Regions from separate parts of the Neobacillus sp. 19 genome, predicted to be linked through region 1. Evidence: riboswitches for the same ligand, from Rfam matches in the RefSeq annotation. Region 1 holds a riboswitch; the other holds the start of a gene.
What was found. A riboswitch is a leader RNA that binds a small molecule or an ion and turns the genes downstream of it on or off. The one in region 1 is predicted to bind cyclic di-GMP.

Region 2: another riboswitch for cyclic di-GMP. It lies ahead of ACO1D1_RS17130 (DUF192 domain-containing protein); the one in region 1 lies ahead of ACO1D1_RS19920 (anti-repressor SinI family protein).

What each region holds. Positions count from the first base shown of each region.
Region 1 is NZ_JBMPZU010000059.1:41,112-46,787, reverse strand. Features, by position in the region: gene hutH (histidine ammonia-lyase) at 1-1,242, shown strand, start outside; gene ACO1D1_RS19930 (hypothetical protein) at 1,277-1,486, opposite strand; gene ACO1D1_RS19925 (carbohydrate kinase family protein) at 2,054-3,019, shown strand; cyclic di-GMP riboswitch class I at 3,291-3,382, shown strand; gene ACO1D1_RS19920 (anti-repressor SinI family protein) at 3,413-3,559, shown strand; gene ACO1D1_RS19915 (helix-turn-helix domain-containing protein) at 3,629-3,958, opposite strand; gene map (type I methionyl aminopeptidase) at 4,218-4,967, shown strand; gene ACO1D1_RS19905 (DUF1128 domain-containing protein) at 5,020-5,244, opposite strand; gene ACO1D1_RS19900 (YtxH domain-containing protein) at 5,477-5,676, shown strand, end outside.
Region 2 is NZ_JBMPZU010000056.1:23,069-28,744, reverse strand. Features, by position in the region: gene addA (helicase-exonuclease AddAB subunit AddA) at 1-488, shown strand, start outside; gene ACO1D1_RS17160 (spore germination protein) at 561-779, opposite strand; gene ACO1D1_RS17155 (spore germination protein GerPE) at 842-1,228, opposite strand; gene ACO1D1_RS17150 (spore gernimation protein GerPD) at 1,209-1,415, opposite strand; gene gerPC (spore germination protein GerPC) at 1,412-2,038, opposite strand; gene ACO1D1_RS17140 (spore germination protein GerPB) at 2,144-2,380, opposite strand; gene ACO1D1_RS17135 (spore germination protein) at 2,397-2,618, opposite strand; cyclic di-GMP riboswitch class I at 2,881-2,967, shown strand; gene ACO1D1_RS17130 (DUF192 domain-containing protein) at 3,102-3,434, shown strand; gene ACO1D1_RS17125 (Flp family type IVb pilin) at 3,451-3,639, shown strand; gene ACO1D1_RS17120 (A24 family peptidase) at 3,755-4,264, shown strand; gene ACO1D1_RS17115 (TadE/TadG family type IV pilus assembly protein) at 4,261-4,644, shown strand; gene ACO1D1_RS17110 (pilus assembly protein TadG-related protein) at 4,656-5,573, shown strand; gene cpaB (Flp pilus assembly protein CpaB) at 5,583-5,676, shown strand, end outside.

The sequences.
Region 1 (5,676 bases):
AAAGCAATGGTCCTCCTTCGTGCGAACGCACTATTAAAGGGATACTCAGGAATCAGACCACTTGTCATTGAAAGACTTTTGGAATTAGTAAATAAAGATATTACTCCCGTCATTCCGCAGCAAGGGTCCCTTGGCGCAAGCGGAGACTTGGCTCCACTATCGCATCTTGCGTTAGTGCTGATTGGTGAAGGGGAGGTATTTTACAAAGGCAACAAAATGGAATCACTTGAGGCGCTTCAACAAGAAGGAATCCTCCCGGTCACATTAGAAGCGAAAGAAGGTCTGGCCCTAATTAACGGAACACAGGCGATGACAGCAATTGGTGTTGTCGGTTACTTGGAAGCCGAGCAGCTGGCACATGAAAGTGAATTGATTGCGTCGATGACAATTGAAGGACTGAACGGGATCATTGATGCCTTTGCAGAAGAAGTCCATGTGGCAAGGGGCTATCAACAGCAGATTGATACAGCAGCAAGAATCCGTATGTATTTAAGTGATAGTCTACTAACCACACAGCAGGGAGAATTAAGGGTTCAAGATGCTTATTCGCTCCGTTGTATCCCGCAAGTTCATGGTGCTTCTTGGCAGGCACTTGATTATGTGAAAGAAAAACTAGAAATTGAAATGAATGCGGCAACAGACAACCCGCTAATTTTTGATGATGGTGAAAAAGTCATCTCAGGTGGAAACTTCCATGGCCAGCCAATTGCTTTTGCAATGGACTTCATGAAAATTGCCGTTGCAGAATTGGCCAATATTTCCGAGCGGCGTATTGAACGATTAGTGAATCCGCAGCTAAATGACCTGCCGCCATTCTTAAGTCCTGAACCGGGCTTACAATCTGGGGCAATGATTATGCAATATGCGGCGGCTGCACTAGTATCTGAAAATAAAACACTTGCCCATCCTGCCAGCGTGGACTCCATTCCATCATCAGCCAATCAAGAGGATCACGTGAGCATGGGAACAATCGCGTCCAGACATGCGTATCAAATCATCCAAAATGTAAGGAGAGTCCTTGCTATTGAGCTTATTTGTGCAATGCAGGCTGTAGAAATTCGCGGGGTAGATAAAATGGCAAGTCATACAAAAATGTTCTTTGAAAAAGGGCGCGAACAAGTACCTTCCATTAAAAAGGACCGCATTTTCTCAAAGGATATTGAAAAAGCCGCAGAGTGGTTAAAGACCATTGAATTTTCACAATTTATCGGGAATTTAAGTATTGAAAAAGGTCAGTACTAAAAGCTAAAAGGCGTGAGAAATTCACGCCTTTTGATTATTCCATCTGTTCCGGCAGCAAGCGGGCAGTATCTCCACGCCCTTCGTCTTCCTCAATCCTATTTTTAAAGGCTTCCCTGGTAACTAGAAATTCCTCATCCCCAATCGCTTCTTTGCTGTGCTTTTCAGTTAGACTGTTTTCAGGGAAATTTCCGGGATGACCTTTCTTTTTATGTTCAAAATGTTCTCCGCGTGCCAAATTCAACACTCCTTTCGTCTTCGGATGTAGCATTCCCAAATAGACAAAAAAAAATAACTGATCAAAAAAAGCTGGAGATGAAGTGAACAACAATTTCACTTATCACCAGCCTTTGGCCGATAGGAAAGTATAACTTCCTATCAGGCATAAGTGCAACTACGCCTCTGTCTTCGCCAATCGGCGAATTTTCTTTATTTGTCGGGTTTGCATATTCGATCGAGAAAAAAGCCAGCAAATACAATAAACGCGATAGGAATTGAAAAGTTTAACACATGTATAACAGTCATAATAGTTTACACCACCATTATTAGAATATTAATAATATTAAGTATATTTAAATGTTATTAATATTATATGCTAAATGTCACAATTTAGACAAATTTAATCCTCATAATAATTTTATTAGGACAAAACTTGTTCTCATGCTTGTTTTAGGGGATTTTTTTGCACTCGAACAATCTTTCCAATATTGTCCACAAGGATTTTAAGGATTAGTATCGTAATAATTATATAGTAGGGAATATTATTGCAATTCTGCCTTGAATCAAAAATGTTTCCAAAGGAGTTGTACTGACAATGAATAGACAGGAAACAAAAAAAGTTGATATTCTCTGTATCGGCGGTGCAAATGTAGATTGGAAAATACAAGCCCTTAAACCCTTAGCCCACGGTACATCAAACCCGGCCTTAAGTATGAAGTCAAGAGGCGGGGTAGCTAGAAATATTGCAGAAAATGCGGGGCGGATTGGATTAAATACGGCTTTATTAGCCTATGTTGGAGCAGATTCTGAAGGAGAATGGCTCCTGCAAAAAACTAAAAACTTTGTTGATGTAAGTCCCACAGAAATAATTCAAGGAAAACCAACGGGAACCTATACAGCGGTACTTGATGATGATGGTGAGATGGCAATCGCCCTTGCAGATATGACAATTTATAATGAAGTGCAAAAATGTTTTTTTGAGACCAATATGCACTATATTAAAAGTGCAAAAATGATTTTAATAGATATGAATTTTCCCGCAGAGGTAATTGCACAAGTTATAAATAGCTGTAAAAAAACAGACATACCAGTTTGTATCGCAACAGTATCTGCACCTAAAACAGCGAAATTACCTGCCTCTTTAGATGGGGTTACATGGTTAATTGCCAATCAAAAAGAGGCTGAAGCCCTGTCGAAAATTAAGATTACCTCTGAGGGGGATTTCTACCGTGCAGCCGAATTGATCTTGAAAAAGGGTGTAGAGAAGGTAGTCATCACAAGACAAGAGAAAGGTTTAATTTATTTCACAAGAAATGGAGAAGCCGGAGCCATTGTACCGCCAAGTATTCCGGTTGTGGAAGTAACTGGAGCAGGCGATTCACTTATTGCAGGAATTTTATTTGGTTATTTAAAAGGCCTAAGTACTGAAGATGCCTGTAAAATTGGCATCACCTGTTCAATGATTACTCTCCAGACATGCGAAACAGTAAATCCCGAATTGAACCAACAGTTACTGCAGAAGGGATTTCAAAAATATTTCAGTAAGGGAGTAAGTTGTTAACGATTCTCCTTTACAAATTTTTATTGAATGAGAGGGGATTCTCTAAATTCCCCTCTCTTTTCTTTTTCGGAATGAAGAAAAGGGAAAGGTATTTGTAGAATATTGGGATATTTTGGGTGAAAAAGTAGTTCGAAACTTAATAAAAATGACAAATTATAACACCCTGTTATAAAAGGACTAGATATAATGAACATATCATTTAGGTTTAAGTAAATTGACCTAGCAGAAGATAGTAGAAAATGGTATTCGGTAATGCTTAAGTTGGACTGAAAACAGAAAAAGGCAAACCTTTTGAAAAACAGGGACGCAAAGCCGAGGATCTAAGGTGAGTGCCATACTTGCTATGATGGCCGGGCTACCTGGAATACGAAATGTATTTTAGGAGTGAGATGAATGTTCATTACGAATAGTGAAGTGAATGTGATCGACCAGGAATGGGTGGCACTGATATTAGAAGCAAAGAAACTTGGAATATCAATTGAAGATGTACGGGAATTTCTTAATCAAGATTCGCTAGGAGAGCCTTCAGGTACATATTAAATGAAAAAAGCATTCTACAAAAAGTGACATTTTTTGTAGAATGCTTTTCTTCTTTAGACAAAGTTCTGATTAATCATTATTATTTTGATTTATTCTCCACTTATTAAATTCTAGGAAATCACGAAATTGGTCCTTGGAAACACCTGAGCTCATAGCTTCTTTGACAAGATTCATCCATTCACTATCCAGTGTATCTTTGTCGATTTGCTCATGGATTAAATGTTCAACTGGAAGATTTAATACAGCAGCAATTTTTTCAAGAAATTGGATGGAAGGATTTTTTTGCAAATTTCTTTCAAGGGAACTTAAATAAGATTTTGCCACTCCGGCTTGTTCTGCAAGTTCGGATAAGGACATCTTCTTTTCTAATCGAAATTTCTTAACACGGTCACCAATCATTGGCTTTCACTCACCTATTTTTAATATTAATATATTTATTCTACCAAAAAGAATGGAAAAGTACCATATTAAGAACAAGTGATTATTACAATATCATGAACATCTCGAAAAGACGTTTCAAAGTAGCAACAAATTTTGAAAAAATGAGCGGTTAGAGGTAATATAAAAAGTGTTGCCATCAGAGTCAAAAGGTATATATATGTGAACCAAATTGTTCAATATACATAAAATTAACCATAAAGGAAGGGGATTATTCTTCATGATTGTCCTTAAATCTCAACGTGAAATTGAAGCAATGAAAAAGGCCGGAGATATTCTTGCAGCGTGCCATAAAGAAATTGCAAAACTAATACAACCAGGAATTACAACTTGGGAAATCGAGGAGTTTGTGGCCGAATTTCTCACTAAAAATGGAGCAACACCGGAACAAAAAGGCTACAAAGGTTATGAATATGCAACATGTGCAAGCATTAATGACGAAGTGTGTCATGGCTTTCCAAGAAAAGAACCATTAAAAGAGGGCGATATTGTCACGATTGATATGGTTGTTAATTATAATGGGGCTTTAGCCGATTCCGCATGGTCTTACGCAGTTGGCAAGGTTTCTGAGGAGACGGATCATTTATTAAAAGTAACAAAGGAAGCCTTATACAAGGGGATTGAACAGGCGGTTTCGGGCAATCGAATTGGAGATATTGGCCATGCCATTCAAGCCTTTGTTGAAAGCGAAGGTCTTTCTGTAGTCCGGGACTTTATTGGCCACGGGATTGGTGCGGTGATTCACGAGAAACCCGACGTTCCCCATTATGGACTGCCTGGGAAAGGGGCAAGAATTAAAGAAGGCATGGTATTTACGATTGAACCGATGGTGAATATCGGCAGATACCAAACAAAGATGGATGGCAATGGCTGGACGGCAAGGACATTCGACGGTAAATATTCAGCACAATATGAGCATACAATTGCCATTACAAAGGATGGCCCGATTATTTTAACCGAACAGAATTAAACCATAAAGAACCCCCGTTGTTTATGACAATAACGGGGGTCTCTTTATGGTTTTATTTCTTTCTCAAACTCCCTAGTTCCTCTACCAGCGCCTGCATTTCATTCGGGCTAAACGAATTCTTTTTAAGGACCATTTCATAAATTTCCTTTAATTCTTCATACATTTCTTCGTCAAAGTGTGAAGGCTTAATGGCCCCAAGATTTAGCACCTTTAATTTTTCCTTTATTTGTTCAATCATATATTCGACATTTTCAACAGATTTTTCCGATAAGTTCATTTCGGGCACCCTTTCCGAATTAATATTCTCATCTTTTCATGTAAAAAAGTATCTGTCAATATAAACTTATCCCTGAGTTTAGTTTAACCAAAGATAGGGAAATAAAAGGTAGTATAGTGGGACTTGCATCAGAATGCCGGATAAAGCAAAATAAATGGTAAGAATACATATTGGTATTATTTTCTTATAGAATCGATCCATGATATTAATCATGGTGGAAGGAGAGTTTAAGATGACGAGGAAAAATCAATTTTGGAAGGGGATCCTGCTTGGGGCCCTTGCAGGTGGGGCTATTAGTTTATTAGACAGGCAAACACGTGAAGCTATGAAGGAAAATATTCAAAAAACATCTTGTAAGGTTGCCTATATCGTCCGTAATCCCGGAGAAGTCTCAGATAAAGTAAAGGGGACGGCGGCGAAAATCAAGACAGC
Region 2 (5,676 bases), on a different contig from region 1:
ATTTGACAATCCCTGTTAGTGAAGAATCCATTCGGAGGCAATTAGATTGGATGGTTGACAATGAATTGTTAACTCCGGAGCAGTCCGCGGTTATTGACAGTGAATTAATAGTGCAATTTTTCAACTCAAATCTAGGCAGAAGATATTTTCATGCCAAAGCCATTCACAGGGAAATTCCATTCACTCTTTCATTGCCTGCTAGTGAGGTTTACCCAAACTGGAAAGAAGCAGATGAATTTGTATTTGTCCAAGGAATCATTGATTGTATTCTGGAGGATGATCATGGGCTTGTCCTGATTGACTATAAAACAGATGGAATAACAGGAAGGTATAGGGGAGGCTTTCATCAGGCCGCACCAATCCTTGAAGAAAGATACAGGGTGCAGATTAACTTATATACGAAGGCGATCGAACAAATCTGGAAAAGAGATGTCACAGAAAGATATTTATTTTTCTTTGATGGAGCGCACATTTTAAAAGTAGAATAAACATGAAAAAGGACATAAACCCATGGATGGTTTATGTAAATGACATAAACCCATGGATGGTTTATGTCATTTTTAATTATTCCCGGCTATCGGCTGGTCAATCACATTTGTATCAAGTACATTTGTACCACTGATTCCATTATTCGCGACGATTAAGCCACCGGTGTTAAATCCTCCAGAGCCGGCAAAGGTTTTCGTGCTGCTCTTTGGAGAGATATAAACAGTATCTCCGAATTGGACAATTCCTCCGCTCACATTCACGATTTGTACTGGACCAATAATCGCTGGCATTAAAACACACCTTTTCAGTATGAACTATCTAGTTATTTTACCTATACTAACATATGCATTAATTATATGTCCTGTTCATGGCCTTCGAGCAACAGCTGACGGATATGCTTAACTCTTACCTCCATCGAAACATTTCGAGTGTTTCCAACATGTAAAACCGACGAAGAAGAAACAGCCGTAACATCAATGTTATTAACTTTTATGATGGGATTAATATTGTGGCGTAAAAAAGATATTGATTCGGTAATAGGCGGCAATGGCAGAGGCTTTTTAAAAGTTCGATAGGAAGGAAAGTTACCTTCATCCCCGTAGAATATTTCTGCTTCCCTTTGAATAGCAAGGGCCCTGGAAAATCCATTAAGAATGCAGGAATCTCCAAGCTGAATAACGGAGCTGAAAGCCACTTGCTTTACTTCGATATGGTCTACGCTAGAGATTCGGGTTAGCATATCCAGGGGTCACATCGCGTTCTAACGGAACAAATGGCCCAATTATTAAGGATTCTGGTGGTGTGTCAAATGCAGATGTCAGCTGGATGGTTTCCGTATCTCCTATCATAAATAATGAGGAGCTTGCGACCGCCATGATTTTAATATTATCGACATGGAGGATGCGATTGTAAACTTCAAAGTTCATTCCGTCTTCATTCCTTTCACATTCTCAGGTAAGTTAGTTAAAAAGACGATAACACCACTTTGTATTTCCTGCTTTAGTGCTTCGATGATGATTTCTTCGATTGGAGGGGCTTTCGTATCCGGCTGAACCTTAGCGGCGTTCGTTTTAAGATGATAGTCGATCCGGTTAGGCAGCTGTTTGATAATATCTTCTTTAATGAAGGACAAATAGGATTCATTTGCTGGAATCGCCATGTTCCTTTGAGCATCATTCACAATTAGCGGTAAGTCCGTTTCTAAATAGTCATGGATCGCCTCTTCAATTTTCATTGATATTCGCATTTGTTCTTTTGGAGAAAATGGGGTTTTTAATGATTGATTTTGTACTGCAAAGTCTTCAATTCCGGATAAATCGTTAGGATTCAAGCCAATATTTAACGTTCCTTCAAGAGTCTCAACTTTCAATTGGTCAAATTTATATTCAATCCTCTCCACATTAATCGCGGGTTTCTCCCCTATTTGCGTTATATCAGCTCTTAATTTTTGAATTGTCTGTTCTAAAGCTTCAATTCTCTTCTCCTGCGCCTGAATAGACATCTGCAGCCATTGAAGATATTGGTAAAGATCCTGATACAAGTAAATCACCTCGCCAGCGAATCGCCTTTTTGAGCTTGTGTTCTAACTATATGCACAAACTCAGTTGGATTTGCTTCTTTTCCACAAGTTCATAAGGCTGACAAGGTTTTTCCATTACCTGACCGGAGCCTGTAATGGTACTGAAGGTGTCAGTATTTGTTCTGAAGGTGCCGGTATTTGTCCTTCTGGTTTAATTCCTGCTGGCGCCGGTTTTATGAAACCGCCAGTATTATATAGATGTGCTAGAGGCTTTATGATTCCGGCACTGCCAATTTGCAGGACAGAGGAATTGGTAATTCCACCAATTTTTATGAAATTAATCTGAATGGACTGCTGAATATAAAAATTCAATTTGACCACCCGTTCATTACATATTAAGGAAATTATTTTGGTCTATGACATCTGGGTCAGAAGTATTTGTTGAACTTAATCGGTTGTAAACATCAACCTGATCGCCTGTATTAAAGGAACCAGCTCCAGAAAATGTTTTGGCCGTAGCAAATGGCATAATTTTATAGACATCGCCAATATGAAAAACAGAGCTGTTTCCAAGTGTAATGACCTGTGCAACCCCAACAATTGCTGGCATGAGCACCACCCTTTGTTCATTTTCTCTTTTACATCATATGTATAGGCGGATATAATGTGATTTATTCGCCTAAATATACCCATTGACACTAGTGAGGATTACTTATTTACGGGTATTTTTCATATTTTTTAAGGGTTGAACATTAAAATAGTAATAAATACCTATGCTTTTCGACATAAAATGATAAATTAGTAGGATATTCGATAGGTTTAAAAAGTACTAATATGTGTGTAAGAGATCAGTCGGAAAAACAAACACTGATTCTCGATAAAGGCAAAACTGATGAAAATCAGTGACGCAAAGCTACAGGGGCTAAGGTGCTTTTGCACTACGCCAGCCAGTTACCGAAAGAAAAGGGTGTTTCATATTAGATATTTATGTATACATAGCTTTTTTATGTGTCTATAAATTTCTATGTCTATTAACCCCCCTTTCGGTAAAGGCGGGGTTATTTCTATTTTGGAGGTGAAATCATTGAAAGTCGTGAATCTGACAAACGGAGCGGAACTGGCAAACTATGTATCAACCGCGGATACCTTTTTTAAAAGGCTGAAGGGTCTGATGTTTTCGAAAAGTTTACCAGCAGGACACGGCTTATTAATCCAACCCTGCCAATCGATCCATACCTTCTTCATGAAATACTCCATCGATGTCCTATACTTAAGCAAAGATTTAGAAATTGTAGGCCTGGACGAAACGGTACAGCCTGCAAAGGTAGGAAAGATTCGAAAAAAAGCATATTCTGTGCTGGAACTGCCGGCAGGCACCATTCAGAAAACAGAAACGAAAATTGGAAACTATGTAACTATAAAATGAAAAGGGGTTTTTACAAATGATGAACAAAATGAAGGCTTTATTAACTGAAGAACAAGGACAAGGTATGACAGAGTATGGATTAGTGTTGGGTGTTATTGCTGTTGGAGTTGTTACCATCCTTGTCACCATGCGCGGACAGATTCAAGGATTGTTCCAAAAAGCAACTGACGCTTTAACTGAATCTACCAAAACTCCAACACCTTAATTTGGAAAACAGATTTATTCTATCCAGCCTTGCGTTTTGCTGCAAACGTAAGGCTGTTTTACTATCAAAAGGCAGATTGCGGACCATGACATCTTGTTAGAAAGGAGCGCACGAAGTGTGGAGTAATTATTTATTAATTATACTTTTAATCATCTGCGTTATTACGGATCTCAAGGAGCGGAAGATTTACAATGTGGTGTTATTTCCAAGTTTATTGCTGGCGTGGATCATCCATGCTGCGACGGGCGGGCTTTCCGGTTTGACAACGGCATTGCTTGGAACAGTTGTTGGTTTGGGCATTTTATTCATTCCCTATCTTCTTGGTGGTATGGGAGCGGGCGACGTTAAGCTGCTGGCTGTTATTGGCGGCATAAAAGGAATCGGGTTTGTGCTTTGGGCCTCTCTATATATGGCGTTAGCAGGCGGAATCATCGCTATTTTTGTCCTTCTTTTACGTAAAGGATTCCTGAAACGAACTCTTTACTATATCCATAGTTTAAAGCACGGTCTTCATGTTTCACTCATCGACAGCAAAGAGACAGGGAAGTCAACATTCCCATACGGTGTTGCGATTGCAGCTGGAGCACTGTACCAAATCTTTTTCCCAGGTGTTCTCCCGTTATGAGAAAAGATGAACGAGGCCAATCGCTGGTTGAAACAGCACTCATCTTACCAATCTTTTTATTGATTTTGGTGGGTATCCTTGATTTTGGCAGATTAACCTATTCCTATGCCCATTTACACATGGCTGCACAGGAAACAGTAAGGCTTGCCGGCTTAGGTGAAAAGGATGTGGATCTTACTGCCTTTGCCCAAAAATACGTTCATTTAGGGAACAAAACGGATTTAGTGGTCCTACCTTCACCGAAGGATTCCTTAAGGCACTCGGGAGATTATGTCAAGGTCACCCTGCGGTATCCCTTTCAATTTTTTACGCCATTTGTGTCAAAGCTGTTTCCCTCCCCGTTTATGATTGAAACGGATTCAACGATTCGCGTGGAATAGAAGGTGTTTGTATGCAGTATTTTTTAAAAAAAATAGTAAATGATGAGCAAGGAAATGCCCTGATTCTTGGTGCTGTCACAATGATGTTCATCTTGTTTATGGCTGGACTTGCAATAGATGGCAGCTTACTTTATATGAAAAAAAGTCAATTGCAAAAGGAAGCAAATGCCGCCGTCCTTTCAGGTGCACAAGAGTTGCCTAATACAGAGCAAAAAGTAACGGATACCGTTCAAACGGTATTAAATGCCCATAAGGACGCAGCATCATTGTCCAAGCTGGATATTACTTTAGGTCAGAAAGTGTCAGCGACATTAACGAAACCTGTAGATCTGTCCTTTGCCCGAGTTTTTGGTTTGGAACAGGTAAATGTCAAGGCCCATGCAGCGGCAGGCCTGGCTGCTGTTGGCAAATCGGTCGGTGCGGCTCCTTTGGGAATTGATGAAAGTATCCCGCTTGAATACTTGAAGGAGTATAAATTAAAGGTCGATTCATCAGATTCACTTACCGGTAATTTTGGAATATTAGCGCTCGGCGGACCAGGGGCGAAGACATACGAAGAAAATCTGCGTGTAGGCTATCAATCGGAAATAAAAATTAATGATGTGATTGATACCCAAACCGGTAATATAGCCGGTAAAACCAGGGATGTCGTCAATATGCGTGTCAATGGGTGTTCACAGCCTCCTGGTGATTATAGCCTGCGCGATTGTTCGAGGATTCTCTTGGTATTAGTCTATAAACCATATAATTATGGCGGCGGACAAATGAAACAAGTTCAAGTAACAGGGTTTGCTTATTTTTACATTACGAGTCCGATGAATACGAATGATACTTCCATTACTGGAGTTTTTATAAAAAGAGCAGGCTCGGGAGAATATGTCGAGGGAAGCAAGGATAGAGGAGCATACAGCATTCGATTAACGAAGTAGGTGATAATTGTGAAAGCGAAAATGGTTTTAATGCTATCACTTGTTATGGGGGCTATAACCACCATTTTGTTTTTTCAATATATGAAGCAGATGAATACAGAAC